4 regions of the Mesorhizobium sanjuanii genome follow, and region 2 is predicted to be linked to each of the others. Evidence: predicted binding sites of a transcription regulator. Region 2 holds the regulator's gene; each other region holds the start of a gene.

The links. Region 2 encodes LexA, which represses DNA repair genes until DNA is damaged. Its sites were predicted from a motif close to TGTTCNNNNTGTGTTCNG; they were not measured.
Region 1: the regulator LexA is predicted to act here: its motif matches at 1,950-1,967, upstream of CN311_RS20550 (PA0069 family radical SAM protein).
Region 3: the regulator LexA is predicted to act here: its motif matches at 3,054-3,071, upstream of uvrA (excinuclease ABC subunit UvrA).
Region 4: the regulator LexA is predicted to act here: its motif matches at 1,744-1,761, upstream of parE (DNA topoisomerase IV subunit B).

The regions. Positions count from the first base shown of each region.
Region 1 is NZ_NWQG01000140.1:723-8,544, forward strand. It holds gene moaB (molybdenum cofactor biosynthesis protein B) at 1-158, shown strand, start outside; gene CN311_RS20540 (phytanoyl-CoA dioxygenase family protein) at 168-1,142, opposite strand; gene CN311_RS20545 (glycosyltransferase) at 1,388-1,891, opposite strand; gene CN311_RS20550 (PA0069 family radical SAM protein) at 2,042-3,196, shown strand; gene CN311_RS20555 (ribonuclease HII) at 3,351-4,046, shown strand; gene CN311_RS20560 (hypothetical protein) at 4,078-4,419, shown strand; gene CN311_RS20565 (F0F1 ATP synthase subunit B) at 4,707-5,198, opposite strand; gene CN311_RS20570 (F0F1 ATP synthase subunit B) at 5,209-5,808, opposite strand; gene CN311_RS20575 (F0F1 ATP synthase subunit C) at 5,886-6,110, opposite strand; gene CN311_RS20580 (F0F1 ATP synthase subunit A) at 6,193-6,951, opposite strand; gene CN311_RS20585 (AtpZ/AtpI family protein) at 7,023-7,421, opposite strand; gene CN311_RS20590 (cell wall hydrolase) at 7,653-7,822, opposite strand, start outside.
Region 2 is NZ_NWQG01000089.1:24,938-32,759, reverse strand. It holds gene moaC (cyclic pyranopterin monophosphate synthase MoaC) at 1-249, shown strand, start outside; gene CN311_RS15245 (molybdopterin molybdotransferase MoeA) at 249-1,454, shown strand; gene lexA (transcriptional repressor LexA) at 1,561-2,313, shown strand; gene CN311_RS15235 (ComEC/Rec2 family competence protein) at 2,307-4,772, opposite strand; gene CN311_RS32575 (hypothetical protein) at 4,970-5,143, shown strand; gene CN311_RS15230 (adenylate/guanylate cyclase domain-containing protein) at 5,511-7,256, shown strand; gene gltX (glutamate--tRNA ligase) at 7,558-7,822, shown strand, end outside.
Region 3 is NZ_NWQG01000059.1:14,001-21,822, forward strand. It holds gene uvrA (excinuclease ABC subunit UvrA) at 1-2,905, opposite strand, end outside; gene CN311_RS11600 (hypothetical protein) at 3,837-4,124, opposite strand; gene CN311_RS11605 (ATP-dependent Clp protease proteolytic subunit) at 4,201-4,806, opposite strand; gene CN311_RS11610 (SRPBCC family protein) at 4,827-5,339, opposite strand; gene CN311_RS11615 (ArsR/SmtB family transcription factor) at 5,336-5,650, opposite strand; gene CN311_RS11620 (single-stranded DNA-binding protein) at 5,889-6,413, shown strand; gene CN311_RS11625 (DUF2306 domain-containing protein) at 6,465-6,863, shown strand; gene CN311_RS11630 (OsmC family protein) at 6,888-7,328, shown strand; gene CN311_RS11635 (MarC family protein) at 7,374-7,822, opposite strand, start outside.
Region 4 is NZ_NWQG01000038.1:694-8,515, forward strand. It holds partial or broken gene gcvP (aminomethyl-transferring glycine dehydrogenase) at 1-1,571, shown strand, start outside; gene parE (DNA topoisomerase IV subunit B) at 1,832-3,886, shown strand; partial or broken gene CN311_RS06915 (FUSC family protein) at 3,922-5,981, shown strand; gene CN311_RS06920 (DUF2336 domain-containing protein) at 5,978-7,099, opposite strand; gene CN311_RS06925 (MaoC family dehydratase) at 7,253-7,705, shown strand; gene CN311_RS06930 (HpcH/HpaI aldolase/citrate lyase family protein) at 7,709-7,822, shown strand, end outside.

The DNA.
Region 1 (7,822 bases), on a different contig from region 2:
CCACTTTCGTCTTCGTGCTGCCGGGTTCGCCCGGCGCCTGCAAGGACGCCTGGGACGGCATCCTGAAGCCGCAGCTCGACTACCGGCACATGCCCTGCAACTTCGTCGAGATCATGCCGCGGCTGGACGAGCATCTCAGGCGTGGGAAGACCGGATAGCCGGAGCGTTCAGCGAATGACCGGCTCGCCATGGAAGCGCCGGCGCGAAGGCGGCGAAACACCGAAGCCGACTTCCATCATCAGCCGCGGCGCGCGCGACGGCACGGTGCCCATGTGGAAACCGAAGGGATCCTCGACAAACCCAAGACCGGCCTCGCCGGTCAGCGTGACCGGGCTGTCGTCGCCGTAGACCTTCAGAACCTCCTCGGCCGGATGGCCGACGAGAAGCGTCATTTGATGCTTGACGATGCGGCGGTTGTGGCTGCCCCTGACATAGACATGCGGACCGGTGCCATCGTCGACCGGCACGAGGTAGAAGAAGAATTTCAGCATGCGCCAATCGTCGAGGTCGAAGTGGTATTTGCCGAGCGAGGCGAGGTTCTTCTCGGCGTCGGAGACCCCGCCGGTCGGAAAGCTCCACCAGACACGTGTCGTGATCAATTTCGCCTGGCTGCCGAGATAGTGGGCGGCGATGTCGAGAAGCAGCGGGTCGCGCTGCACGGCAAGTGCCGCGTCACAGTCGAGGATCCGTTCGAAAAAATGGCCGCTGAGCAAGGGACGGCCGAAGTGCTTCTCGGCCTCGGCATGCTTGGCCGGCTGGAATTCCAGCCTACGGTCGAAATTGCCGAAGCACGGCGTGCGCTGGGCAAAGCGGGCGATCTCCTCATGGATCGACGATGGCAGCACCAACCCGGAAAAGAGGCCGTCCGAGCGGAGCGCATCGACGACTGTTCCACGATCAACGCCGGTGAACATCGTTTCCTGGGCTTTTTGTGCGGGCCGAACCGGTTTTGCGCCACGCCAGTGCAGCCGGCGCGCCGGCATGGTGCGCGCCAGCACGAACATCGGCAGCCAGGCCGGGTTCTCGCGTAGGTCTGTCAGATAGGTCGGGATCCGCACTGCGATACGGCGCAACAGGCTGCCGTTTCGGGCTATTGCCTCGAGGCTCGCAGCGCCGGATTTGTCAGGGCTTGAAAAGGTCATCGGGGTCCTCGACTATGAGGGCAGCGTCGACGAAGCGTCGGTCGCTCACCACTCCGGCATTCCCCAAACCCTGATATCCCGCATCAGGAGGATGGTACCCCGAGGGAAGGTATTGTGCAACGCACAATAAAAGACAGCCCGGCAAAAATTCCCGTAACCAACCTCCCCCCTCACCCACCTACGGAAAGAGGCAACGTGGCGAGCAGCGTGAATGGAGAAGAGCGAGGAGCAGCACAAGAAGGAGTTCACTTGGCCGGCGCGACAGAGATCTCGGCGTGGAGCCGCTTTGTCGCGAGGCCGCGTGCAATGGCTTCGGCGCTGCGGGCGTTCTTGGACAAGGCAGTGGCCTGACGCTTGCTGATCACCAGCCCTTCCGCCAGCGCCCGGTTTCCCGAAAATATCCGTGACAGAAACGGCGTGCGGCTGGCGCGCGCCCGCGAGAACCGTGCCGGCATGGTTTGCCTGGCCGTATGGGCCGCGACATCGTCGATCCAGCCTTCCGCCAGCCGCGCGCCGGGCTCCAGCATGAGCAGCCATTCGCCCTTGGCCTGCCTGATGCCGGCGGCAACGCCGCCCGTCACATAATGGCAGCCGGCATGGTCGGCTACCCGATGCGTCTGGTCGGTCGAACCGGTGTCGCAGACGATGACATCGCGCACCACGCCCTCGACCGCGCCGCCAATCAGCGAAGCAAGCGTGCGGGCAAGGCCCTCTTCGTCATTCAGGGTTTCGATGAGAACGCTGAGCATGTTTAGCCGAATAGCCGAAAGCCGGACGAAGCGCCAGTTTTTGCATCGCACCATAAAAAGTTCTTGCTTTGTTCTCACCAATGAAATAGGAATAATTTCATGAACAGAGCGATTCGACAGCCTGCCGACAGTCCCTGGGAGAGGGCGAAAATGGAACAGATCGTGCGTGCAGACATTGCAGCCTTCGGGGCAGGAAGAGCCGAGATGGCCAATGCGATGATCGAACAGAGCGGCATGCGCGTGCGTCCGGACCGCAATCGCGGCCGTTCCGCCGGCATCAATCCGTCCGGCCGCTTCGAGCCGGTCAGCCGGCATGTCTTCGACGACGGCTGGAATTCGCTGGAGGAACTGCCTCCGTTCAAGACCGAGGTGCAGGTCGAGAAGCCGCGCACGATCATCACCCGCAACGAATCGCCCGATATTTCCTTCGACCGCTCGATCAACCCCTATCGCGGCTGCGAGCATGGCTGCGTCTACTGTTTCGCCAGGCCGACGCACGCCTTCATGGGCCTGTCACCGGGGCTGGATTTCGAATCGAAGCTGTTCGCCAAGCCGGATGCGGCGAGGATGCTCGACAAGGAACTGTCCAAGGATGGCTACCAACCGCGCACCATCGCCATCGGCACCAACACCGATCCCTACCAGCCGATCGAAAAGCAGTACCGGATCATGCGCGAGATCCTCGAAGTGCTGGAGGCGCGCGGCCATCCGGTCGGCATCGTCACCAAATCGGCGCTGGTGACGCGCGACATCGACATATTGTCGCGCATGGCCGAACGCGGACTGGCCAAGGTGGCGCTTTCGGTGACGACGCTCGACCGCATGCTGGCGCGCACCATGGAACCGCGCGCGTCGACGCCGACCAAGCGGCTTGAGGCGATCAGGCAGCTATCGGATGCAGGCATTCCCGCCTCTGTCATGGTCGCGCCGATCGTCCCTGGCCTGACCGATCCGGAGATGGAGCGCATCCTCGATTCGGCCTATGCGGCGGGTGCGCGCGAGGCCGGCTATGTCCTGCTGCGCCTGCCGCTGGAGGTGGCGCCGATCTTCAAGGACTGGCTGCTGCGCCACTATCCCGACCGCTATCGCCACGTCATGTCGCTAATCCGCTCGATGCGCGACGGCAAGGATTACGATTCGGAATGGGGCAAACGCATGAAAGGCTCCGGTCCCTACGCCTGGCAGATCGGCCGGCGCTTCGAGATATCAGCCAAGCGGCTTGGCCTCAATGCCGAACGGCGATCGCTCAGGACCGACCGGTTCGTCGCCGCGGCCAAGGCAACCGAGCAGTTGATTCTGCTTTGAAGAACATGATGTGCCGCCGGCACTGGCGGCGCGCGAAAAATTCCGTCCGGCCTGTCTTGTCCCCGGGCTTGCAGACGGTGCCTTCCGGGTCGATGCCCCACCTGACCCGGAGGGGCTTGCGGAGAATCGGAGCTGATGCGAACCTCGCCGCACCATGGCTCGCCAGCGTTCCGATTCTCCGCTTCTCTTTGAAATTGTCGAGAGACCCGACTTCTCCTTCGAGACGAAGGCGATGACTGAGGGCCTGTGGCCGGTGGCGGGGATGGACGAGGCCGGTCGAGGGCCGCTCGCCGGGCCGGTCGTGGCTGCGGCGGTGGTGCTCGATCCCGCCAACATTCCCGACGGTCTCGACGATTCCAAGCGCCTCAGCCATTTGCAGCGCGAGGCGCTGTTCGCGAGAATCCTCGGCTCCGCCTTCGGCGTATCGATGGCCTCGGTCAGCGCCGAAGGCATCGACGACAGCAATATCCTCAGGGCCAGCCTCGAGGCGATGCGCCGCGCTTTGGTCGGCCTGCCGGTGCAGCCGAAACTGGCTCTCGCCGACGGCCGCGACGTGCCGCCGGGGCTGCCCTGCGAGGGCAGAGCGCTAATCAAGGGCGACCAGCGCTCGCAGTCGATCGCCGCCGCCTCGATCGTCGCCAAGGTGATGCGCGACCGCATGATGTGCGGCTGCGGCAGCCATCACGCGCATTACGGCTTCGAGCTCCATATGGGCTACGCCACGGTCCGTCACCGCACGGCCATCGAGTTGCACGGGCCGGTGGCGCGGCTGCACCGCGTGTCCTTCGCCCCGTTCCGTTTGGGTGGCGTTGAGGCTGTCGAGGAAGAGAGCTTCGCCGGGCTGGAGTGAGCCGACGGCGGGGTAGTGGTCAGGCGAAAGCATGCGAGAGGAAGAACGGCGTTCTATCATCCACTCACTGGTTGAGTTGGATCGGCCGGTTGCCGAGCTTGAAATGCTTCTAGCGCCGCTTCCCTGGGACTATCCAAAACCGCTCGTCAGGCTGACCTATGATCACATTCGTAGCGTTCTGTTGCGTCTTCTGGCCGAGAACCTTGACGCGAAGGACGTAGAGGAATGGGCCGATCTTGTTGAGATGCGCGATGACATCGAGTTCGCGGACGAGCGAACGCAAGAAGTAATCCACATGCTGTCGACGCCGCAGATTCACTTTCCTATCGACGACCAGCTCGCGCAGCTTCTGCTTTCGCCATTTTCAAACTGACCCACCACCGACGGCGGGGTTGCCAATCTCCCCCCTCGTGGGGGAGATGTCCGGCAGGACAGAGGGGGGCGTCCGCCAAGCCTAGCAGCTCGTAGCACCCAGATTCCTTGCACAATTTGCAGCTGGCGCGGCGCATGAGGATGCAGCGCTGCGATTCTTCGCGCCCCCCTCTGCCCTGCCGGGCATCTCCCCCACGAGGGGGGAGATTGGCAGCTTCGGCGCCTCGCTCCAAACAAAAAGCCGCCAGGTTGCCCCGGGCGGCTTCATTTCAGCGGCCTGGAAGTCACTCAGTTCAGCTTTGCCTTCACGTCCTGCAGCGCAGCCTTGAACAGGTCGGCGCCGGCCTTTGCGTCCGTCTTGGCGGCAAGCAAGGTGCGGGCCGCCTCGACGGCGATGTCGACAGCGCTGGCGCGCACTTCGCCGATCGCCTCGCGTTCGGCCTGGCCGATCTTCTGCTCGGCAAGCGCTGTGCGCCTGGCGACATAGTCCTCGGTCTTCTTGTGCGCCTCGGCGGCAAGCATGTCGGCCTCGCGCTTGGCGGCGGCGACGATGTCGGCGGCCTCCTGCTCGGCTTCCTTGCGCTTCTTCTGGTATTGGCCAAGCAGTTGCTGGGCCTCCTCGCGCAGCCGGCGCGCATCCTCAAGCTCGGCGCTGATCTTGGCGGCGCGGGCATCGAGCGCCTTGGCGATCAGGCCCGGCACCTTGATGTAGATGGCAATGGCCAGGAAAATGACCAGCGCAACCGTGGCCCAAAGCGTTGCGAGAGATGTGGCGTCCATGATGCGCTCCTCACCGGGCCACGGATTTGACCGCGGCCGCGATCTCGGCCTTGCTGGCCTTGCCGCCGACCAGCGCCTCGACGATTGCCGAAGCGGTATCCTCGGCGATCGTGCCGACTTCCTTCATGGCATTGGCCTTGATGGAAGAAATGCGGGCTTCCGCTTCGCCAAGCTTCTGGTCGAGCGCCGCCTCGATCTTCTTGCGGGCGGTCTCGGCTTCCGCCTTGGCGGCGTCGTTGGCCTGCTGGCCGATCGCGTTGGCCCTGGTCTTGGCTTCCGCCAGTTCCTGCTCATAGGCGGCAACTGCGGCGTCCGCTTCGCCTTTCAGCCTGGCGGCATGGTCCAGATCCTGAGTGATCCGGTCATTGCGCACGTCGATGATGCCACCGACGCGCGGCATCACCACCCGCTTCAAGAACAGGTAGAACAGCCCGAAAGTGATCGCCAGCCACAGAAGCTGCGACGGGAACGTCGCCGGATCGAATGGCGGGAACACGCCGTGCGCCTCGGCGGGCACACCGGTGCTGGAATGCGTATCGCCTTCCGTCCCGGTTGGACCACCTTCGACGGCGGGCGCGGCCTCTTCTGCAAAGGCAGATGTCACGAACATCGACTATCCCCTGATATCGAGCCCGCCGCAGGTTTACGGCCGGCCCGTCCAATTCCCAATGTCAGCCGAACAGGGGCTCAGCCGAACAGGGCCAGAAGCGCGATGAGAAGAGAGAAGATGCCCAGCGCTTCGGTCACAGCGAAACCGAAGATCAGGCGGCCGAACTGGCCATCCGCGGCCGACGGGTTGCGCAGCGCGCCCGACAGATAGCTGCCGAAGATGTTGCCGAGGCCAATGCCCGCGCCACCCATGCCGAGGCACGCGATGCCGGCGCCAATGTACTTTGCTGCTTCTGCTTCCATGTGTTCAACTCCTTTGGATCTAAAATTCCGTTGCAATTCCATCCGGCGGCAATGTCGAAACGCTTGGGCCGGAAACTCTTGATCAGTGCCCGGGATGCAGGGCGTCGTTCAGATACATGCAGGTCAGCACGGCAAAGACGTAGGCCTGCAGAAAGGCGACCAGCAATTCCAGCGCCGTCAGCGCCACCGCCATCGCCAGGGGCAGGACCGAGCCGGCGACGCCGACCGCTCCCAGCGCGCTCAGGCTGACGACAAAGCCGGAGAACACCTTCAGCGTGATGTGGCCGGCCAGCATGTTGGCGAACAGACGAACCGAGAGGCTGACCGGGCGCGACACGAAGGAAATCACCTCGATCAGCACGACCAGCGGCAAAAGGTAGACAGGAACGCCATGCGGCACGAACAGCTTCAGGAAACCCAGGCCGTGTTTCATGAAGCCGTAGACCACGACGGTTCCTATCACCAGCGCGGCGAGACCGAAGGTGACGATGATGTGGCTGGTGACTGTGAAGAAATACGGGAAAAGGCCAAGCAGGTTGGCGACGAGCACGAACATGAACAGCGAAAACACGAAGGGGAAGAACTTCATCCCTTGCGTCCCGGCCGCGTCCCTCAGCATGTTGCCGACGAATTCATAGGCCATTTCGGAGACCGACTGAAGACGGGTGGGAATGAGGCTGCGGCTCGACGTCGTGAGGTAGAGGAACGCCGATGCAACGGCAACGGTGGCGACCATGAACAGCGCCGAATTGGTGAAGGACAGATCGTAGCCGCCGATGTTGATCGGAATCAGCTTGACGATATGGAACTGGTGGATCGGATCGACCTTGTCAGCAGCCACTTAATAATCCCCATCAAAGCCGCGCGCGACTTTATTGTCCTGTTCATCGCGCCGACCAGCGGCGCCTTGGTTCATTCTTTCGGATCGCGCGGTTTTTCGCCCTGTCCGAATTGCGCCACAAGCCCCGCGGAGCGCATGACATTGAGCACACCGGCGCCAAAGCCCAGCAGCAGGAACACGATCAGACCCCACGGCGATGTCCCCGCCAGACGGTCGATGATCCAGCCGATGCCGGCACCCACCACTACCCCGGCGATGAACTCGCTGGACAGTTTGAGTGCCTGGCCGTACCCGGCCGCACTGCCCGCTTTCGCGTCGTCTTTCCCCTCGAGCCGGTCCGGCCGCCTTGTCGCTAGCGATGCTTCAAGGTCGCGCCGGCGGCGCTCAAGATCGTCATCGCGGATGTCGGCTTCATGCTGCTTGCCGCGGCCGGTTTCTCCGGTTCCGTGTGGCCCATTCTTGTCGGCCATCGAACCCCCCTGCCCGGCCAGACCGTCGCCGTCCGTCCGCTTCTAAAGTCGCCGGCAACATAGTTAGAGGGTCTGCCTCCGTCAAGCCACGGGCAGAACTTCAGCCTCAAGTATTTTTCGTATTTGAATCAACGGCTTGCCAAGGTGCGACATCGTGCCCGACACTGTCTCTGGCGCGCTGCGGCCGAATCCCTGCGGCGGTGGCTCTTCGATTGGCCGCGTCGGGGGTGCTCAGCTCCAGCCGCCGCCATAGGTGCGGTAAAAGATATGCAAGCCGATCTTGGTCATTCTTTTCATCGCTCGCGCCCAGCCCGGATTGACATAGTTGGCGTAATAATGGGTCGACGATCCCACTTCCGGGATGAAGATCTTGCCGGCGGTGACCGCCATGGCGACGTCCT
Region 2 (7,822 bases):
CCGCTGCTGCTGACGAAAGTTTCTGTCGACATCGAGCCGGACCATTCGCTGCCAGGCCTGAAGGTCACGGCGCTGGCCCGCGTCACCGGCAAGACCGGTGTCGAGATGGAGGCACTGACTGCGGCCTCGGTCGCTTGCCTGACGATCTACGACATGGCCAAGGCGGTTGACCGGGCCATGGTGATCTCCGGCATCAGGCTGGTGGAAAAGACCGGCGGCAAGTCCGGCGACTACAAGGCAGGTTCTTAATGGCGCTGGTCCCGGTGACGGAGGCGCTCGAACGCCTCCTTGACGGCGCAACAGTGCTGCCAGGCGAAAGCGTTGCGCTGATGGACGCTGCTGACCGGGTTTTGGCCGAGCCCGTGGTGGCACTCCGCACCCAGCCGCCCTTCAATGCCTCGGCCATGGACGGCTATGCCGTGCGGGCCGCCGACGTCGCATCCGTACCCGCCAGACTTTCGGTGATCGGCATGGCGCCGGCCGGTCGTGGCTTCGAAGGCACTGTCGGTCCGGCGCAGGCCGTGCGTATTTTTACCGGAGCGCCGCTTCCCTCTGGCGCCGACACCATCGTCATCCAGGAGAATGCCAGGAATCTCGGCGGCGGCGACATCGAGGTGATCGAGCCGACCGTGGAAGGACGCAATATCCGCCGTCTGGGGCTCGACTTCTCCAAGGGCGACGTCCTGCTGGAGAAAGGCCGTCTGCTCGATCCGGCGGCTTTGTCGCTGGCGGCGTCGGCCAATCACCCCCGTGTCAGCGTGGTGAAACGGCCGCTGGTCGCCATCATCGCCACCGGCGACGAATTGCTGCCGCCGGGAAGCGAGCTCGGGCCCGACCAGATCATCTCGTCCAATGCCTATGGCGTTGCCGCCGCAGCCCGGTCGGTCGGCGCAAAGGCCCTCGACCTCGGCATCGCCGCGGATCGCAAGGAAGCGATCGCCACTTTGGTGAAAAAGGCGGTCGCGGCCGGCGCGGACGTCATCGTCACGCTCGGCGGGGCTTCGGTCGGCGATCACGACCTCGTCCATGACGTGTTGACCGGCGAAGGCATGACGCTCGATTTCTGGAAGATCGCCATGCGCCCCGGCAAGCCGCTGATGTTCGGGCGGCTGGGTGATGTCAGATGCATCGGCCTGCCCGGCAACCCGGTGGCGAGCCTCGTCTGCACGCAGCTCTTCCTGAAGCCGCTGCTGGCGCGGCTCGGCGGGCGTTCGTACCGGCAGGACATACGCGAGGCGCGGCTCGGCGCTGCTATGCCGGCGAACGATCTCAGGCAGGATTATGTGCGCACCGTGGTGACCGAAGAAGCCGGCACACTCACGGCCACGCCGTTCGGCATCCAGGATTCCTCGATGCTCAGAATGCTGGCCGACGCCAATGCGCTGATCGTGCGTGAGCCCTTCGCTTCCGCCGCCGCCGCAGGCGCTGCCTGCAGCGTGCTGATGCTACGCTGAACAAAACGTCAACACATTCATTAAACTTTAAACGGTTGCGGAACACAACTGGAACAGATAGTGTTTGTTCTGGGTTTGTTTTTTCCGATTCTGTTTGGGGGCCGCGATGCTGACACGCAAACAACATGAACTGCTTATGTTCATCCACGAAAGGCTGAAGGAAAGCGGCATTCCGCCCTCATTCGATGAGATGAAGGAAGCGCTCGATCTCGCCTCCAAATCCGGAATCCATCGGCTGATCACTGCGCTTGAGGAACGCGGCTTCATTCGCCGGCTGCCGAATCGCGCTCGAGCGCTGGAGGTGCTGCGTCTTCCCGACTCGATTGCCCCTGGCCTCAATGCGGCGCGCAAATTCTCGCCAAGCGTCATTCAGGGCAGCCTTGGCCAAAACAATTCCGGGCAGGGCAACCTCGGACGGCAGATCAAGCCGGCGCTATCCCGAATGGCTTCTGCCGGCAACAATGACGACGCCGTTGCCGCGGTGTCCATTCCGGTGATGGGCCGCATCGCCGCCGGCGTGCCGATCGACGCCATCCAGCACCAGACGCACTCCATCTCGGTACCGCCGGACATGATTACAGGCGGCGCGCACTACGCGCTCGAGGTCAAGGGCGATTCGATGATCGAGGCCGGCATTTTCGACGGCGACACGGTCATCATCCGCAATGCCGACACCGCCCAGCCTGGCGAGATCGTCGTGGCGCTGGTCGACGAGGAAGAAGCGACGCTGAAGCGGTTCCGCCGCAAGGGCGCTTCGATCGCGCTCGAAGCCGCCAACCCTGCCTATGAGACGCGCATTTTCGGACCGGATCGGGTCAAGGTGCAAGGCAAGCTCGTCGGTTTGATCCGGCGTTACTGAACCACAGGCTGCCTGGGTTTCTCGGGCTTGCGGTATGGCGGCAGCCCCCTCGCCTCGCGCGAAAACTTTCGCTGGGTATGCCAGGGCCGATATGGCGCTTCGACGGCGAAGCGGATTTCTGCACGCATGGTCGCCGATTGCGGGTTGAAGAAGATGGCGGCACTGCCGGCGCGGGCAAGCTGCCGTTTGGTGACGACAAGGATCAGCGGATTGCGGCAGGGATCGTAGGTGGTGGCATCGTCGATGACGATCAGATCGGCAAAGGCGCAGGCTGGCCGGGCGGTCTTGCGGTCGTCGGCGAGCGCGACGATAGCACCCGACGGATGCCGGGCTATGCACAGGCCTTCTGTGCAGTAGAAAGGCGCACCGGGCGGCAGCTGGGCTGGATCGGTTATGTCAAACTGCACGTCGCCCTTCTCGAAGGTCTCCGGCTCGACGATGGTTTCGGACACCAGCGCATGCTTCCAGTTGTCGGTGGTGAACACGTTCGAACGCACCCGGTTGAGGGCAAGTTCGCCGTTCCCGATCGGCAGCGCCACCAGATGCCCGTCCTCCGAGATCAGGACGTCGGGCGTGCGTGTGTGGGAAATCGTCAGCAGTCCGGCGAGCGCGAAAGGGAGCGCCGCGAGCCGTAGCCGGGTTGTCGCCATGGTCGCTATGACAAGGGCGATCGTCACCAGCAGGACGGACTGACGCGAAATCAGCCCGACCGCATCGATTGGCGAGCGCTGCGATATCCAGCCGGACAGGGCAATCATCGCCGTCAGCCCCTTGCCCATCACATAGAGGAACGGGCCGTCGGCGCCGAACGGCATCGCCAGCGCGCTGAGGACCGCGAAAGGCATGACCACCAGCGAGACGATCGGCATGACGGCCAGGTTGGCGAACAGGCTGAGCGGCGAGACGCGCTGGAAGTGCCATATGGCGAAAAGCGCGGTGGCGCCGCCGGCGATGATGGATGTCATGGCGAGGCCACCCATCGCAGCCAGGAATTTTCGCGTGACGAAGCCAGGCAGCGATCGTCGTGGCGGTGGCGTGGTGATCCTGCCTGCACGGTAATCGGACCAGCCGGCATAGGCGCCGACGAGCGCGGCGGTCGCGGCAAACGACATCTGGAAGCTCGGGCCGACCACCTCGTGCGGCGACACCAGGATGACGGCAATCGCCGAAATCGCCAGATTGCGCATGGTGAGTGCTGCCCGGTCGAACAGCACCGCGGTCAGCATCACCGCCAGCATGATGAAACTGCGCTCGGCCGCAACGACGACGCCTGAAATGACGAGGTAGGCCGCGATCGAGAAGAGCGCGGCTGCGGCCGCATATTTCTTGATCGGCCGGCGCGATGAGAAATCGGGAAACAGCGCAAAGGCGCCGCGCAGCAGCGCCATCACCGTACCCGCGACCAGCGCCATGTGCAGCCCCGAGATGGAGATGATGTGGTAGATGCCGGTGCGCCGCATCGCCTCGTTGATCGCTTCGGGAATGCCGGCGCGCACGCCGACGATCAGGGCAGCCGCGATCTCGCCCTCGGCGCCGCCGACTTGATCGCGAATATGGTCCGCGATGCTCTCGCGTGCGTTCTCGACCGCCGACGAAAGGCGTGCGGCAAGCGGGGCGACATCAAGCGGCTTGCCATCCGTGCGGACAAGTTTCGGCGTGCCCAGGAAAAAACCGCTGGCGCCGATGCCGGCGAAATAGCTTTCAAAGGAGAAATCATAGCTGTCCGGCCGCACCGGGCCGGTTGGCGGCAGCAGCCTGGCATAGCCGGTCACCAAGGATCCGGCGCTCATGCCGGCCGGTATTTTCGACGCCGAAATGCGAACCCGTTGCGGGGCATAGCGCAGCGTCGGCCGGGCAGTCGAGATCACGTCGATGGTCAGCCGGACGCGGCCATTCGCCATCTGGTCGAGGCTGACGACACGGCCGGTCAGCCGCGTCGGGATTTCCGAACCGAGCATCGGCGTTGCGACGCGCCAGGTCTCGACCTTGGCGGCGAGCACGCCGAGCGCGCACAACAGCGCCGCCACGAAGCACAGATGCGTCTTGCGCCATGACCGCGAGACGGCCGCGCACAAAGCCATCAGGACCACGACGGCGATGGGTTGCCCAAAGCCCGGTTCCACGGCAAGCGAGAAATAGAAGATCACCCCGATTGCGAGGAAAACCGGCACCAGCAGGAAGGCGATGCCCCGGTCGATTTCCAGGCTGGCCGCCGAGACCACGGCGTTGCGAATGCTGGATGGCGAAAGGCGGCGAAACTGCCTGCCAAGGCGGGCCGCGGTGCTGACAGTCGGGACTGGTGCCGTCGACGGGCCATGTGACGGCAAGGGTGGGATATCGACGCGCGGTGGCGAAGCCGGCGCCGGCAGAACGGGAACCGATGCGGCAAACAACAACCGTTCGCTGACGCCGCTGACTGCGTCCTCGCTCTCGTTCGTGCCCCGGCCTCGTCCAGCCATCGGGTCTGCCCCTTGCGCCCTTGACCTCCTATGCTACATGAACGCGCAACGCGCGAAAGTCCGCGCAATCACATCCGCACCTGCGCCTGCCCTGGGTCCCTTCCTTCAGCGATGGCTTTCGGCGACAAGGTAACCCGCCGTAATTTCGGCGTCGATTTGCGATCCTCGGCCGGCTTCAATCTAACGACACCAGAGCCGTGCCGGATAAGATCCGGCGCGGACAAAGCGAAACTGAAAAAAAAGACACTGCATCCCTTGTTCACCCGAGCATCGACGTCTTTTTTTGGGGTCCGCTTCGTCTCGTCGATGGGAACGAGCAAGTAGCGCCGCTTTCCGACCTCATCACCTCTAAGCGCGAACGTCTGGTGTGATGCCCGATGCGCGCTGGTGGGGCATCCCGCTGTTACATCGCGGTGACAAAAGCACCGCCACGGTGGCGTCACCCGGTTACCAAGGGCAGGAAATATCTCCGGCCTTCTGGGAGTGGTGTGTGTCAGCGTCCCCAGAGGCTGCGTGGGCGTGTCGCCGGTTGGCTGTTAGCGCGACGACTGGATCGCTCCACGCCTCGCAAGCGGGATAGCGAAATCTCGAGAAGGCAAGGTCAAGCTGCGTTCTCCGTTCTGAATCGGCGACGGGCGGCAGCTGGGAGAGATGGATGCCATGCAGGTTGGGCGTTTGGAAGTTGGCGGGGCATGGGTGCAAGGCAGCCCGCGTGCACCCGCCTGGCCGGGCGGTGCAATGACTGCGCAGCGCCGCCTCGCAGCGATCCTGGCTTGCGACGTGGTCGGCTATTCGCGGCTGATGGAGCGCGACGAGCGCGGCACGCTCGAGCGGCTCAAGACATACCGCAAGGACCTCCTCGAACCACTGGTCTCCGAGCATCAGGGCCGGATCGTCAAGCTCACCGGCGACGGCATGCTGTGCGAGTTCGCGAGCGTCGTCAACGCGGTGACCTCGGCGATGTCGATCCAGCAGGCTTTGGCAGAACACGAGGCGGAGACGCCCGAGGAGGAGCGGATTCGCTTCCGCATCGGCATCAATCTCGGCGACGTGGTCTGCGAGGAGGACGGCGACCTCTACGGCGACGGTGTCAACATCGCCGTCCGCCTCGAAAGCATCGCCGATCCCGGCGCTGTGGTTGTCTCGGGCACCGCCTACGACCACCTTCAGGGCAAGCTCGACGGCGGCTTCACGCCGCTTGGCGACCTGCGCCTCAAGAACATCGAGCGGCCTGTGCGCGCCTATCGCGTCGAGACCGACGCCAGCGTCTCGGTGGCTGCACCGCCTCCCCTGCCCGCGAAACCCTCGATCGCGGTTCTGCCTTTCACCAACATGAGCGGCGACCCCGACCAGGAATACTTCGCCGACGGACTGGTGGAGGACATCATCACGGGATTGAGTCGGGTGAACTCCTTCTTCGTGATCGCCCGCAACTCGTCCTTCACCTACAAGGGCCGAGCGGTGGACCTGCGCCAGGTCGGGCGCGAGTTGGGCGTCCGCTACGTGCTCGAAGGTAGCATCCGCAGAGCAGGATCTCGGGTGCGTATCAGTGGGCAGCTGGTGGACGCGATCAGTGGGCACCATGTCTGGACCGACCGCTTCGAGGGCGACGTGAGCGACATCTTCGACCTGCAGGACAAGGTGACCGAGAGCGTCGTCGGTGCGGTCGAGCCGAGCATCAGGCTCGAGGAGATCAAGCAAGCGCGCATGAAGCCGACCGACTACATCGGTGCCTACGACCTCTACCTTCGTGCGCTGCCGCGCTTCTACAGTATGACGCGCGACGGCTTCGCCGACGTGCGTGGGCTGACCAATGAGGCGCTCAGCATCGACCCGGGATTCACCCTGGCGAAGGCACTCGGCGCCTATATTCGCAGCCTGTCCGTGAGTCAGTGCTGGCACGAGCCCGACGATACCCGCGTCGCCGTGCGCATGGCCCGCGAGGTGCTGGCGGACGCGCGAGACGACCCGACAAGCTTGCGTTTCGCCGCGCAGGTGATCGCCTACAGCGCCAAGGATTACGAGACGGCGCTGGACACGATCGAACGGTCCCTGCTCATCAACCCCAATTCGGCGCAGGGCTATACGGGCAGCGGCTGGGTGAACGCCCATTCCGGCCGCCCCCTCGTCGCGATCGAGCATTTCCACAGGGCAATGCGGCTGAGCCCGGTCGACCCCGAGAAGGGCATTGCGCTCTCCGGCATCGGGATGAGCTACCTGATGCTCGAACGCTACGAGGAGGCGCTGGCTTGGGGAGAACGAGCGCTGCGCGAGATGCCGAATTACGGCTCCTCGCACAGGGTGGTGATCATGGCACTCGTCAAACTCAATCGGCTGGATGAAGCGCAGGCGGCGGCGCGGCGGCTGATGGAGGCGTTCCCGACCTACACGCTCGGCCTGCAGAGGCAGATCAACCCGTGGCGGGACAAGGTGTTCGCCGAGCGCTACGTCGAGGCGCTGGGTATTGCCGGCGTGCCGGAGTGATCGTCGCGTTTGCAAAGACGCCCTCTCCTGCGCGTCACGTCCGGTCAGGCCACGTCCCTTGACCCGACGTCACTTCCGGAAGGATAGCTCTCTGGCCGGCTTGTCCGAGGACTGAGCGCGTAGCGAGTTCTACTGTATTGGCTGACGCCGCTGACTGCGTCCTCGCCCTCGTCCGCACCCCGGCCTCGTCCAGCCATCGGGTCTGCCCCTTGCGCCCTTGACCTCCTATGCTACATGAACGCGCAACGCGCGAAAGTCCGCGCAATCACATCCGCTCCTGCGTGTTCGCCCCGAGAGTTTCATGCCCGACAAAGTCGTCACCCGTTTTGCGCCCTCGCCCACCGGCTACCTGCACATTGGCGGGGCGCGGACGGCGCTGTTCAACTGGCTGTATTCGAAGCATACCGGCGGTGTGATGCTGCTGCGCATCGAGGACACCGACCGCGAGCGGTCGACGGATGCGGCGACAGCGGCCATTCTCGACGGGCTTTCATGGCTCGGCCTCACCTGGGACGGCGAGCCTGTCTCGCAGTTCGAGCGCGCGCCGCGCCATCGCGAGGTGGCCG
Region 3 (7,822 bases), on a different contig from region 2:
GCTTGCCTCCGGGGCGCCGCTCCAGCAATTCCCTCAGGAACTGGCCGGTGTAGCTGCGCTTTTCGCGCACGATGTCTTCCGGCGTGCCGGAGGCGACCAGCTCGCCGCCGCCATCGCCGCCTTCGGGGCCGAGGTCGAGCACCCAGTCGGCGGTTTTTATCACTTCGAGATTATGCTCGATGACGACGACCGTGTTGCCCTGATCGACCAGCTCATGCAGCACTTCCAGGAGTTTGGCGACATCGTGGAAATGCAGGCCGGTGGTCGGCTCGTCGAGGATATAGAGCGTCTTGCCGGTCGCCTTGCGCGACAATTCCTTGGCAAGCTTTATCCGCTGCGCCTCGCCGCCCGACAGCGTCGTCGCCTGCTGGCCGATATGGATATAACCCAATCCGACCTGCTTCAGCGTCTCCAGCTTGTCGCGCACGCCGGGCACGGCGGCGAAGAAGTCGACGCCTTCCTCGACCGTCATGTCGAGCACGTCGGCGATCGACTTGCCCTTGAACAGGACATCGAGCGTCTCTCTGTTATAGCGCTTGCCGTGGCAGACGTCGCAGGTGACATAGACGTCGGGCAGGAAGTGCATCTCGATCTTGATGACGCCGTCGCCCTGGCATGCCTCGCAGCGGCCGCCCTTGACGTTGAAGGAGAAACGGCCGGGCTGGTAGCCGCGCGCCTTGGCCTCCGGCAGGCCGGCGAACCAGTCGCGGATCGGCGTGAAGGCGCCGGTATAGGTGGCGGGGTTCGAGCGCGGGGTCCGTCCGATCGGCGACTGATCGATGTCGATGACCTTGTCGAGGAATTCGAGGCCCTCAATGCGGTCATGATCGGCCGGGTGCTCGCGCGAGCCCATGATGCGGCGCGAGGCCGCCTTGAACAGCGTCTCGATCAGGAAGGTCGACTTGCCGCCGCCGGACACGCCGGTGACGGCGGTAAACGTGCCAAGCGGGATTTCGGCGGTGACGTTCTTCAGATTGTTGCCGCGCGCGCCGACGATCTTCAGACGCCGGTTCTTCTTGGCCTCGCGCCGCACCCCAGGCGTCGCCACTTCGAGCGCGCCCGACAGATATTTGCCGGTGATCGAATTGGGATTGGCCATGACCTGTTGCGGCGTCCCCTGCGCGATGATCTCGCCGCCATGGATGCCGGCGGCCGGGCCGATGTCGACGACATAATCGGCATGCAGGATGGCGTCCTCGTCATGCTCGACGACGATCACCGTGTTGCCGATGTCGCGCAGGTGCTTCAGCGTATCGAGCAGTCGGGCATTGTCACGCTGATGCAGGCCGATCGACGGCTCGTCCAGCACATAGAGCACGCCGGTCAGCCCCGAGCCGATTTGCGAGGCCAGCCGGATGCGCTGGCTTTCGCCGCCCGACAGCGTGCCCGAATTGCGCGACAGCGTCAGATAGTCGAGCCCGACATCGTTGAGGAAGCGCAGCCGCTCGCGAATCTCCTTCAGGACGCGCACGGCGATTTCGTTTTGCTTGTCGTTGAGCTGGGCGGGCAATTCGGTGAACCACTGGTCGGCCTTGCGGATCGACTGTTCAGTAACCTCGCCGATATGCTTGCCCGCGATCTTTACCGCCAGCGCCTCCGGCTTCAGCCGGTAGCCGTGGCAGGCCGGGCAGGGCGTGGCCGACATGAAGCGCTCGATCTCCTCGCGCATCCAGGCGGATTCGGTCTCCTTCCAGCGTCGCTCGAGGTTGGGAATGACGCCTTCGAACGTCTTGGTCGTCTTGTAGGAACGCAGGCCGTCATCATACTGGAATGTGATTTCGCGCTCGCCTGTGCCACGCAGGATGGCCTGCTTAGCCTCTTCGCTGAGATCCCTAAACTTGTCGCCAAGCTTGAAGTCATAGGCCTTGCCCAGAGCTTCCAGCGTCTGCGCGTAGTAGGGCGAGGTCGACTTCGCCCACGGGCTGACGGCGCCGGCGCGCAGCGAGATATTGTCGTCGGGCACCACCAGGCTGGCGTCAATGGCGCGCTGGCTGCCGAGGCCGTCGCAGGTCGGGCAGGCGCCGAACGGATTGTTGAAGGAGAACAGCCTCGGCTCGATCTCGGGAATGGTGAAACCGGAGACCGGGCAGGCGAATTTTTCCGAGAACAGGATGCGCTCATGCGTCTCGTTCTTCGACTTGTTGACCGAATCCTCGCCGGTCTGGCTGGCGTCGAGCGGCCGGTCGGCGAATTCGGCGACCGCCAGCCCTTCGGCGAGCTTCAGCGCCGTTTCGATGGAATCGGCCAGCCGCGTGGCGAGGTCGCCGCGCACGACGATGCGGTCGACGACGACGTCGATGTCATGCTTGTACTTCTTGTCCAGCGCCGGCACATCGGCGATCTCGTAGAAGACGCCGTCGACCTTGACGCGCTGAAAGCCCTTCTTCTGCAGCTCCAGCAGTTCCTTGCGGTACTCGCCCTTGCGACCGCGCACGATGGGCGCGAGGATGAACAGGCGAGTGCCTTCCTCGACCGCCAGCACGCGGTCGACCATCTGCGAAACCGTCTGGCTCTCGATCGGCAGGCCGGTGGCCGGCGAATAGGGAATGCCGACGCGCGCGAACAGCAGCCGCATATAGTCGTAGATCTCGGTGACGGTGCCGACCGTCGAGCGCGGGTTCTTCGAGGTGGTCTTTTGCTCGATGGAGATGGCAGGCGACAGGCCGTCGATCTGGTCGACATCAGGCTTCTGCATCATTTCCAGGAATTGCCTGGCATAGGCCGACAGGCTCTCGACATAGCGCCGCTGGCCCTCAGCATAGATGGTGTCGAAGGCGAGCGACGACTTGCCGGAGCCGGACAGGCCGGTCATGACGATCAGGCTGTCACGCGGCAGGTCGAGATCGACATTCTTCAGATTGTGTTCGCGCGCCCCGCGAATGGAGAGATACTTATGGTCGGCCATCGCCGGTCGCCGCCTCAGGTCTGGAATCTGCTGGAATGGCGGGGGTTCCCGGCCATCCCCTATGTAGGTATTTTCGCCGCCACGTCGAGAGACGCCACAAATCTCGACAAAAGCGTTTAACCGTCTTTCGCGCGAGCGGGCAAGCGGAAAGAACAAAGGCCGAACACTCTCCTGACAAAAGCTGTGGGGAATTGACCCCGCGTAACCTGACCCTTACGTGATCTCTGGCGATCACATTTTTTGTAACCCGGCTATTGACGGTTGACGTCGCCGACCGAGGGGCGCAGTCTCAAACAGTCAACGAAGCCGGCCGTCTTTCGATGGCCTCGTCGCCCACAGGCGGCCTGCGAGACGCCGCAGGCTGTGCGATTTGCGCTTCGGACGACATTGTCGCAACGGACACAGGAGCGGAGCATGACGCCACCGGATAGTCCCTTGAGGCTCCAGATATCGCTGGAGCCACGGCAGGCATAAGTGCCAGGGTAGGCGTATGCGCCGCCCGACAAACCGTGACTTGCCGATCCCCAACAATCAGAGACCACTGGTCGGATCGTCGGCTGAACGCCGCGAAGCATCCGAAATCAAAAGCCGGTAAAACATTCCCGGCGAATTTGGATTTAAGATCCTTGAAAGCCCCGTCAGACTGCAGAAGCAGCGGCGGGGCTTACATTTGTGGGGATCGCCGTGAAGCATCTTCTCGACCGATCTTGTCGGCAACGACCAATTGTGGGCGTCGGCGCTGCCCCTCATTGCCCGCCGGGCATTTCTCCCCGCAAACGGGGAGAAAGTGGCAACTGCGGCGCTATTTCTGCAACGTTGGTGCTTGGCGAAAGCGTCGACCGGAGCGTCCCTCGCCCCGTTTACGGGAGAGGATGCCGGCAGGCAGGTGAAGGGCAGCGCCGACGCTCGCAGGAAACCGATATCGCCTGGCTCAGTGGTTTGGCGGCCTGATCCCGCCTGTCGCCATGTCGACGGTTATGCTGCCGGAAATCCTGACATCGGTATTGCCGATCTTGAACTGGCCGTTGCCACCGGCCGGCAACGCGTCGTCGGGTTCAGGCTGCGGGGCCGGCCTGGCGATGCGATAGTCGCTGGTCACGCCGGGCAGGGCGCCCTTTTGCGGCGAACTGTCATCGGCAAATGCGTTGCCGGCCAGCAAACAGGCACCGGCAAAGGCGGCGACAAGGCGCAATGGTCTGGATGAACGGCTGTCGGTCATGTCGCGGACTATAGTGTCACGCCGCGGGCGAGGCCAGACCGGTCGCGATCAAATTGCCGCGTGTCAGCCGGCAGCCTCATGCCGCCTTCTTGCGCGTATCGAAAACATGGTCGACGAGGCCCCATGCCTTGGCGTCCTCGGCGGTCATGAAGAAATCGCGGTCGAGTGTGCGCTCGACCTCTTCATAGGTGCGGCCGCAATGATGCGCATAGAGCTCGGTCATACGCTTCTTGGTGCGCAGGATGCCTTCGGCGTGACGCTGGATATCGGAGGCCTGACCCTGGAAGCCGCCCAATGGCTGGTGCAGCACAATGCTGGTGTTGGGCAGCGCGATGCGCCGCCCCGGCGTGCCCGCCATCAGCAGGAAAGAAGCCATCGAGGCGGCAAAGCCCATGCAGACGGTCGACACCGGGCAGGAGATATATCGCATCGTGTCGTAGATGGCGAAACCGCTGGTCACCACGCCGCCTGGTGAGTTGATGTAGAGCGAGATCTCCTTGTCGGGATTGTCCGATTCCAGCGACAGAAGCTGCGCGCAGACCAGCGCCGACATGCCGTCGTTGATCTCTCCGTTGATGAAGACGATGCGCTCGCGCAGCAACCGCGAAAAAATGTCGAAGGCGCGTTCGCCGCGGCTCGATTGCTCGATCACCATCGGCACCAGATTGGCAAGCCCGCTCATCTTTTTCTCCTGGTTGTCGTTCAAGCCGCGCGTAGCAACATGCGCGGCATGTTTGCGGCGCCAGGCGGATTAGGCGTGTTGGGCGCGCCTAGCGAAAGCCGGCAGCCGGCGCTGGCCATTGTGACTTGGGGTGAGGCAGCAACGGGTGTCGCGGCTCGTACGAAACCGTCATGGACAATGCGCAGACGCGTGCCGCCGGTGGTTGTGCGATCGAGCGTGAACGTGACGATGCTGTCCATTGGACTGTCGAGCGGCTCCGGGCGGGATGCATCCTGGGTCTTTGGCCGCTCGCGCCAGGAATAGCGCAGCCGCCGCCCAGGTTCGGCCTCGAGGACTTCGCAGTCGATCCGCGCGTCAGGCCCGGCAAAGGCAAAGTGGCTGCCGATTTCCGGTTCGATGTCGTTGGGCATCAGCCAGGCCGCGAGCAGCCTCGGCTCGGTCAGTGCTCGCCAGACTTTCTCCGGCGGGTCCGGAAGCTCGCACTCGAAGGCGAGGGAGTCTGTCGAAGTCTGCACCTGCTTTTCGTCCGTCATTGATCCATGTCCTTCAAAACCGTCTTCAGCCTCTCGATGCGCTCCGGCCAGAATGCACGGTAGCGTTCGATCCAGCCGAGCAGTGGCTCAAGCCCCTGCGGATCGGCGCGATAATAGGCATTGCGGCCGGACCGCCGCTCGGTGACCAGGCCGGCGCCGCGCAGCACCGCGAGATGCTGGGAGACGGCCGGCTGCGACACCGTCATGCCGCTACGCAATTCCGATACCGTCATCTCGCTGGCGGCGAGCCGCTCGTAGACGGCGCGGCGCGTCGGGTCGGCAAGGGCGCGAAAAATCTCTGCTTCGATCATGGCAAAAACATAAGTCGATACTTATTGGTTTGGCAAGCAGTCTTTTCCCGCCCATATGAAATGGCGTGGAGATGCCGCCGATTGCTGACATTCCTTGACAACGGCAGTTGAAAGAAATAGGAACGAAAAGAGAACAAAAACCTTGTGGGAAAAGGCAGCCACAGCAGGCGGGGATTGTCCGCAGCCTGTAAGGTGCGTGCGACAGAAATTTGGTTTCGGATGAGCGCGGAGAAGTGTGATGGCGGGTAGCGTCAACAAGGTCATTCTGGTCGGCAATCTCGGGGCGGACCCTGAAATCCGCCGCCTGAATTCCGGTGATCCGGTCGTCAACATCCGTATCGCCACGTCGGAAAGCTGGCGCGACAAGAATTCCGGCGAGCGCAAGGAAAAGACCGAGTGGCACAATGTCGTCATCTTCAATGACCAGCTCGCCAAGGTGGCCGAGCAGTATCTGAAGAAGGGCGCGAAGGTCTATGTCGAGGGCCAGCTGCAGACGCGCAAATGGCAGGATCAGACCGGCAATGACCGCTACACGACCGAAATCGTGCTGCAGAAATTCCGTGGCGAGTTGCAGATGCTCGACGCGCGCGGCGAAGGCGGCGGTCAGGTTGGCAACTATGCTGGTGGCGGCAACAGCCGCGGCTCCGATTTTGGCCAGTCAGGCCCAGGCGAGAGCTTCAACCGCGGCGGCGGCAGCGGTGGTGGATCAAAGGGCGGCGGCGGTGGTTCGTCACGCGAACTGGACGACGAAATACCGTTCTGAGTGAATGCCGCTGTCGGGTGTTTGAGCTGGGGCATTTGAGGAGAGGGCGAGATGTCTCTCGGACCACTGCTATCCGCGCCCCCTCCGATCCCGTGGCATGCGTTTGCGGCCTTTGCCGCACTGGCGATAGGCGGAGCGCAGCTGGCGTTGCCGAAAGGCACGCCGCGCCACCGGGTGTTCGGCTATGTCTGGGCAGCGCTGATGCTGCTCATCGCTATCTCCAGTTTTTGGATCCGGGAGATACGCCTGATCGGTCCGTTCAGCCCGATCCATCTCCTGTCGATCCTGGTGCTGGTCACCGTGCCGCTGGCGGTCTGGCATGCGCACAGCCATAAAGTCGCCGCGCATCGCGGCGCCATGATCAAGCTCTATGTTTTCGCGCTGATCGGCGCCGGCATCTTCACGCTGCTGCCCGGCCGCATCATGCACGCGGTCGTGTTCGGCCAATAGGGTAGCTTTGCAAGGAAGAATACAGTGAAAGCACGCGTCAAATGGGTCGAGGATCGCACCTTCGTCGGCGAGTCCGGCAGCGGTCACAAACTGGTGCTGGGGACCGCGCATGGACCGGAGGGCAGAACGCCGGGACCGAGCCCGATGGAACTGGTGCTGATCGGCACTGGCGGCTGCTCGGCCTATGACGTGGTCCATATCCTGGAAAAGGGCCGCGAGGCGGTCGAGGACTGCGTGGTCGAACTCGATGCCGAACGGGCGGAAACCGAGCCAAGGGTGTTCACCCGCATCCATATGCGTTTCATCGTCAAGGGCAGGGCGCTCTCGCACGACAAGGTGAAACGGGCGATCAACCTGTCGATCGAAAAATACTGCTCGGCCTCGGCAATGCTGGCCAAGACGGCGACCATAACGCACGATTTCGAAGTGATCGATACGACAGGCAGTAGGGCAGTAGGGCAGTAGGGCAGTAGGCAGTAGGAGGCAGCCCTTCGTTGAAGGCGGTGTGGTCTACCCCATCACCAATGCCTTGATGCCATCGGCGACGAACTGCACGGCGAGCGCCGCCAGGATAACGCCGAGCAGCCGAGTCAGGATCGAACGGCCGGTCTGGCCGAGGATGCGGTCGATGCGCTCGGCCAGCACGAACACCAGATAGGTGATGGCCAGGCAGACGAAGATGATGGCGACCAGCGCTGCCTGCGCGGCAAAACCCTGGAACGAGCCGGAAAGCAGGACAGTCGCCGAAATCGCGCCCGGACCGGCAATCAGCGGGATCGCCAGCGGGAAGGCAGCGATGTTGTGGATCATGTCCTTGGTGATGGCGACGTCGCCGATCTTCTCCTTGCGGTCCTGCCGCCGCTCGAACACCATTTCGAAAGCGATGAAGAACAACAGAAAGCCGCCGGCGACGCGAAAGGCCGGCAAGGTAATGCCGAACACCGACAGGATCGACGCCC
Region 4 (7,822 bases), on a different contig from region 2:
ACGAGACCTCGACCGAGGCCGATCTGGACGCGATTGCGGCCCTGTTCGGCGCCAAAGTCGACGCAGCCGGCGCCAGCACCCTGCCTGGCACACCGCGCGGCAAGGAGTTTCTCAGCCAGCCGGTCTTCCACGAAAACCACTCGGAAACCGAGATGATGCGCTTCCTGCGCCGTCTGGCCGACAAGGACCTGGCGCTTGACCGCGCCATGATCCCGCTCGGATCCTGCACCATGAAGCTCAATGCCGCCGCCGAGATGATGCCGGTAAGCTGGCCAAGCGTCGCCAATCTGCACCCGTTCGCGCCGGCCAGCCATTCTGCGGGCTACCGCGCCATGGTCGGCGAACTGGAAGGCTGGCTGTCGGAGATCACCGGCTTCGACGCGGTCAGCCTGCAGCCCAATGCCGGCAGCCAGGGTGAGTATGCCGGATTGCTCGCCATCCGCGCCTATCACCGCTCGCGCGGCGAAGGCCATCGCACGATCTGCCTGATCCCGTCTTCCGCGCACGGCACCAATCCGGCGAGCGCGGCGATGGCCGGCATGAGCGTTGTCGTCGTGCGCTGCCTGGAGGACGGCAATATCGACATGGACGATATGAGGGCCAAGGCCAATGAGCATTCCAGGAATCTCGCGGCGCTGATGTTCACCTATCCCTCGACGCATGGCGTCTTCGAGGAAGGCGCGCGCCATCTCTGCGCCCTCATCCATGAGCATGGTGGACAGGTCTATTTCGACGGCGCCAACCTCAACGCCATGGTCGGCCTTGCTCGTCCCGGCGACATCGGCGCCGACGTCTGCCACATGAACCTGCACAAGACCTTCTGCATTCCGCATGGCGGCGGCGGTCCCGGCATCGGCCCGATCGGGGTCAAGGCGCATCTGAAGCCCTATCTGCCCGGCCACGTCAGCGAAGGCTCGGCCCATGCCGTGTCGGCGGCGCCCTTCGGCAGCGCTTCCATCCTGCCGATCACCTGGATGTACATTCGCATGATGGGCGCCTTAGGCCTGAAGCAGGCTACCGAGACCGCCATCATCTCGGCCAACTATGTGGCGACACGGCTCGCGCCGTATTTCCCGCTCCTCTACAAGGGCAGGCATGATCGCATCGCTCATGAATGCATCCTCGACACCCGCGTGCTCAAGGAGAACTCCGGCATCAGCGTCGACGATATCGCCAAGCGCCTGATCGACTATGGCTTCCATGCGCCGACCATGTCGTTTCCGGTCGCCGGCACGCTGATGGTCGAGCCGACCGAATCCGAGCCCAAGCAGGAACTTGATCGCTTCTGCGAGGCGATGATTGCGATATCAGGCGAGGCAGCCAAGGTGGCAAAGGGCGAATGGCCGCTGGCCGACAATCCGCTGGTCAACGCGCCCCACACCGCCGCCGAGGCGCTGGCTGGCGAGTGGACCCATCCCTATTCGCGGATCGAGGCGGCCTATCCAGCCGGCAACGCCGATACATCGGCAAAATACTGGCCGCCGGTGTCGCGCATCGACAATGTCGCCGGCGATCGCAATCTCGTCTGCTCCTGCCCGCCACTGTCGGAATATCTGGGCGCGGCGGAGTAATTCGGCGGAACAGTCAGGCAGAACGCAGGGGCCGGCCCAACCTGGTCGGCCCTGCTGGCCTTGTTCTGGGCAATGACGCGATTTCACCATCAGTCTCGATGACACGCATGCTGCCACCGACGCATTTCCGCCGCTTGGTTGTCGAATGGTTTTGCGGTAAGAGGGGCCATCCTCGAACGTAACAGGAACCTCCGTCGCCTGCCCGCGAAAAGCGTGGCAGTATCGGCAGGTGATTCGTAGCATCGCAATCCAGGACCAGCATGGACGACAACAACGATCTTTTCGGCAATATGGACAAGCAACCGCAGCCGGTTCGCACACCGGCGCGCCCGGCGGACCCGCTGGTGCAGGCCACCAAGCGTGCTGCCGCGACCAAGGATGGCAGCGAGAGCTATAGTGCCGCCGACATCGAGGTTCTGGAAGGGCTGGAGCCGGTACGGCGCCGCCCCGGCATGTATATTGGCGGCACTGACGACAAGGCGATGCACCATCTGTTTGCCGAAGTCATCGACAATTCGATGGACGAGGCGGTCGCCGGACACGCGACCTTCATCGATGTCGAACTCTCCGCCGACGGCTATCTCACAGTTACCGACAATGGCCGCGGCATCCCGGTCGATCCACATCCGAAATTCAAGAAACCAGCGCTCGAAGTCATCATGACGACGTTGCATTCGGGCGGCAAGTTCGACTCGAAGGTCTATGAGACCTCGGGCGGCCTGCACGGCGTCGGCGTTTCCGTGGTCAACGCGCTGTCGGATCATCTCGAGGTCGAAGTCGCGCGGGGACGCCAGCTTTATCGGCAAAAATTCTCGCGCGGCCTCCCGGTTACCGGCCTGGAGCATCTCGGCGAGGTGCACAACCGCCGCGGCACAAAAATCCGCTTCCATCCCGACGAGCAGATATTCGGCAAGGGCGCTGCGTTTGAGCCGGCGCGGCTCTATCGCATGACGCGCTCGAAGGCCTATCTGTTCGGCGGCGTCGAGATCCGCTGGACCTGCGATCCCTCGCTGATCAAGGAAAAGGATCCGACGCCGGCCAAGGCCGAGTTTCATTTTCCGGGCGGCCTCAAGGACTATCTGAAAGCCTCGCTCGGCGATGAATTCCAGGTCACCCGCGAAGTCTTCGCCGGCAAGAGCGAAAAGCAAGGCGGCCACGGCTCGCTCGAATGGGCGGTCACCTGGTTCGGCGGCGACGGCTTCCTCAACTCCTACTGCAACACCATCCCGACCGGCGAAGGCGGCACGCATGAGGCCGGCTTCCGCAACGTGCTGACGCGGGGCTTGCGTTCCTACGCCGATCTCGTCGGCAACAAGCGTGCCTCGATCGTTACGTCGGAGGACGTCATGATTTCGGCGGCGGGCATGCTGTCGGTGTTCATCCGCGAGCCGGAATTCGTCGGCCAGACCAAGGACAGGCTGGCGACGATCGAAGCAATTCGAATTGTCGAGACCGCCATTCGCGACCCCTTTGACCATTGGCTGGCCGACAATCCGCAAGAAGCCTCGAAACTGCTCGAATGGGTGATCGCGCGCGCCGACGAGCGGGTACGCCGACGCCAGGAAAAGGAAGTGTCGCGCAAGAGCGCGGTGCGCAAATTGCGGTTGCCCGGCAAGCTCGCCGACTGCACCCAGAATGCCGCTGCCGGCGCCGAGCTCTTCATCGTCGAAGGCGATTCGGCCGGCGGCTCGGCGAAACAGGCGCGTGATCGCGCCAGCCAGGCCGTGTTGCCGCTGCGCGGCAAGATCCTCAACGTCGCCAGCGCCGGCAATGACAAGCTCGCCGCCAACCAGCAGATATCAGACCTGATCCAGGCATTGGGCTGTGGCACGCGTTCAAAGTACCGCGACGAGGATCTGCGTTACGACCGGGTCATCATCATGACCGACGCCGATGTCGACGGCGCCCACATCGCCTCTCTGCTGATCACCTTCTTCTATCAGGAGATGCCCGATCTGGTTCACGGCGGCCATCTCTATCTGGCGGTGCCGCCGCTCTACTCGATCCGGCAAGGCGGCAAGGTCGCTTACGCCCGCGACGATGCACACAAGGACGAGCTGCTGCGCACCGAATTCACCGGGCGCGGCAAGGTCGAAATCGGCCGCTTCAAGGGGCTGGGCGAAATGATGGCTGCCCAGCTCAAGGAAACGACCATGGACCAGAGGAAGCGTACGCTGCTCAGGGTCGATGTGATCGACGCCGAGGCGGCAACCAAGGACGCGGTCGACGCGCTGATGGGCACCAAGCCCGAAGCCCGCTTCCGCTTCATTCAGGAACGCGCGGAGTTCGCCGAGACGGAAGTGCTGGATATCTGAATTAGCCCACTCCCATAGAATGCGGAGATGAGCATGTGATCTGGAACCGTCTGCGCAGAGATCTTGCCGCAAAGTTTGCCAGCCTCACGCGACCAACACGCTCGGACTGGATTTTTGCCCTGCGCACGGTTTCGGCCGGGCTGATCGCGCTTCTTTCAGCCTACGTGCTCAAGCTCGACCACCCGCAATGGGCGATGATGACGGTGTTCATCGTCGCCCAGCCGGTCGCCGGCATGGTGTTGGCAAAGGGCTTTTACCGGCTGCTCGGCACGCTGGCTGGCGGCTTGGCGGCGATCGGCATCACCTCCCTTTTTGGCGCCAATCCCTGGCTGCTGGTCACTATCCTGGCGATCTGGATCGGGCTCTGCACGCTGGTTTCGTCGCTGCTGCGCAACCCGGAAGCCTATGGCGCGGCACTCGCCGGCTATACGGCGATGATCATCGGCCTGCCCGCGTTCGGGCAGCCGCACCTGGTCCTCGATCTCGCCATGGCACGCTGCGCCGAGATCGTGCTCGGCATCGTCTGCGCCGGCCTGACCAGCCGACTGATCCTGCCGAAACTGGCGGCCGACGCTATCATCTCCAGGCTGAAGCGCAGCATTCTCGACCTTGCCACTTATGCCGGAGGCGCCTTTTCCGGCGGCGATGCGGCAACGCTAGTGGCGCTCCAGCGCAAACTGATCGCTGATGCCCAGACGCTCGCCGAGATGCGCACCTATGCGAGGCTCGAAGCGCCAAGCTTCGCCACCCGTGCTCACCCGGTCAGGCGCACGATCGGGCAGTTGCTCTGGGCGCTGTCGGCGGCGCGCGCGCTGCACTCCCATGCCGCACCGAAGAACGCCGCACTGGTTCCCGTGCGTAGCAAACTGCAGGCGCTTGTCGGCGAACTTGCAACCAGGCCGGGCGCGCTGGACGACACATCTCCCTGGGTGGCGCGGCTGGACTCGATCGCCAGCGAGGCACGGCAGGCGCCGGCAACCGAGCCTGGAGGCGACAAGCTCGGCACAGTAACCCGCCTCACCATTGCCGCCGATTTTGCCGAGGCGCTGAAGCAGGTGCTGCGTGGCCTGGATGCGTTGCGCTCGCCCGTTTCTGGACCTTCCCGCGAGCGGCGGCAGCCGGCGCTGGTCGTGCATCGCGACTATCATGCAGCCTGGCGCAATGCCGTGCGCGCCACCCTTGCCACGCTGCTGGTGGCGACCTTCTGGCTCACGACGAAATGGTCGGAGGCGGCAGGCACGGTCATTCTCGTCGCCGTCGTCTCCAGCCTGTTTGCCGCCCGCCCGGATCCCGTCCAGTCGGCCTGGGGCTTCTTCACCGGGACATTGCTGGCCCTGCCTTTCGCGTTTCTCGTCGGCCAGATAGCACTACCTGCCTTGCCCGGCTTCGGCTGGTTCGCGCTCTTCGTCGTGCCGATCCTTGTGCGGCCGCACTTGGCATGGCCAATCCGCGCTATGTCGGTGTCGCCACCGCCTTTGCCATCAATTTTCTCGCCTTCCTCAGCCCACATCAGGCGATGACCTACGACCCCCTGCCATTCCTCGCCGGCTCGGCGTCGATCCTGGTCGGCATACTGCTCGCTATCGGTGTTTTCATCGTCGTGCTGCCGGCCGATCCCTGGATTGCCGCCAACCGCATCCTGCAGGCCATGCGGGAAGATCTGGCAAGGCTTTGCCTGCACGAGCGTGTGCCACCGCGATCCGCTTTCGAAAGCCTTGCCTACGACCGGATCAACCAGCTGATGCCGCTATTGCAGCGCGTCGGCAAGAAAGGCGACGCCGCCCTGGGCAGTAGCATCGCCACTGTCACCGTCGGGCTGGAGATTCTGCGGCTGCGCGCGGCGCAGCAGAATTCCAAGATCCCATCGGAAACGGCGCTCTCGATCACCAATTTCCTGCGCGGGCTGGCGCGCGAGCTGCTGTTTCATGGGCCAGGTGAGCGGCAGGTGGCAACGATCGCCGTCGCCAGGCAATATGCGACGGGTATCGCCGAGCGCAGCGACGCGGCCGAGATGCTGCAAGTTGCGGCTTCGCTGCGCATCATCGCCGCGGCGCTGGAGGACTTTCCGGATTTTTTCGCGAAGGATAAGATCTAAGCTGCCGCGATTGCGAGCGCATGACCTCGCGCATTTTCGCGCAGCGCTTCGAGATGGATCGACCTCACCAACCCGGCGAGATCGCCTTGCGCCGACTGCCCGCCCAGTTCCTTCAACATCAGCCAGCTTACTTCCTGAACGCCGGCGATGCGCTTGCCATTGGCAACCTCGCGCCAGATCTTCAGCGCGCGCAGGATGATCGCGTGGATGGCAGCGGCAAGCCCTGCGCTGCGGAACAGCGCCTGCAAAGCCACATCATGCCCACCGGCCAGCAGCGCCCTCACCCGTTGTTCCGACTGCTGGCTGAGCGCAACCAGCGCCGAGCCGAAGAAATCGACCTTGCCATGCGCGATGGTGCGAATGAGGAAGCTTGCCGTCAGGTCGCCACGCAGGCGCAGGTGCTCGATCAGGGCTGCGTGCTCTTCCTGGCGCGTGCCTTCGATCAGCGTCACTGAAGCCCTGACGCAGGCGTCGCGCATGAGGCGTTCAGCTCTTGCCGGGCCCATCAGCGCCAGCACCAGCGGCGACCCCTTGAGGGTTTCACCAACTTTTATCAGCAGCATATGCCGGCAGTCGGCCGGTAGCCGTGCGTCCGATATCAGCGCTTCGCGTATCTGAGGCAAATGGCCATGCCGCTCGGCCATGCGGCGAAAGCTTAGCGAAGCGATGTCGGCGCCACTGTTGGCGAGCAGCATCGCGCAGGCTTCCGGCTCGCCGATCTCGGCAATCGCCGCCGCCACCGCCATCGAGACGACAGGCCGGTCGGCGATCAATTTCTGCGTCGCCTTCTGGCCGCTCGCGACCCGGTCGATCAAATCGGCATCGGTGAGCAGCGGCGAACGCGCCAGCACCAGGCTGGCCACTTCCGGTTGGTCGGACGCCAGCGCGCTGATGATCTGCAGCGGCGCGTGATGGCTCATCGACAACGCCTCGGCAAGCGCCAGTCGCACCTTCGACGAGGCGTCGTCGAGCAGCAGCGTCAGTGCGGCCTCGGCAGCGCAGCGATCCTCGAAAGGCAGATCGGAATTGATGTAGGCGCGGGCCAGCGCGCTGGCCGCCGCGGCGCGTTCCGAGACCCGCGCGGTGTCAATCCATTTCAGGAAATGCGAAACAACCATGCCGTCCGCTGCGCCCCCAGCCCGAGTCCGTTCCCGCTCTTGGGTAGACCGTAGGCAGAAATGGTTTACGAACGGTTCACCATGTTTGTTAACTGGCTTGCGAGCTTAGTTTGCAGCGCCTATCAACCCCTGGGCAGTGGAGGAGATAGACACATGGCCGGCCTTTATCTGGAAGAATTCGTTGTCGGCCGTGTCTTCCAGCACACGCTGCGCAAGACCGTCACCGAAAGCGACAACATGCTGTTTTCGGTGATGACGCTGAATCCACAGCCGCTGCATATCGATTTCGACTTCGCCGCCAAAAGCGAATGGGGCAAGCCGCTAGTCAATTCGCTGTTCACTTTGGGCTTGATGATCGGCATTTCGGTGAACGACATCACTGTCGGCACCACCATTGCCAATCTCGGCATGAAGGAGACGGTGTTTCCACATCCGGTCTTCCATGGCGACACCATCCGCGTCGAGACCACGGTAATCTCGGCGCGGGAATCGAAATCGAAGCCCGACCGCGGCATCGTCGAGTTCGAACACCGCGCCTACAACCAGAATGACGTGCTCGTTGCTAAATGCACGAGGCAAGCGATGATGATGAAGAAGGCGGCCTGACGGATGCGTTCGCTGCTCTTTGTTCCCGGCGACTCGGAAAAGAAGCTGGAGAAGGGGTTTGGCGCTGGCGCCGACGCGGTCATCGTCGACCTTGAGGATTCCGTGGCGCCCGGGAAC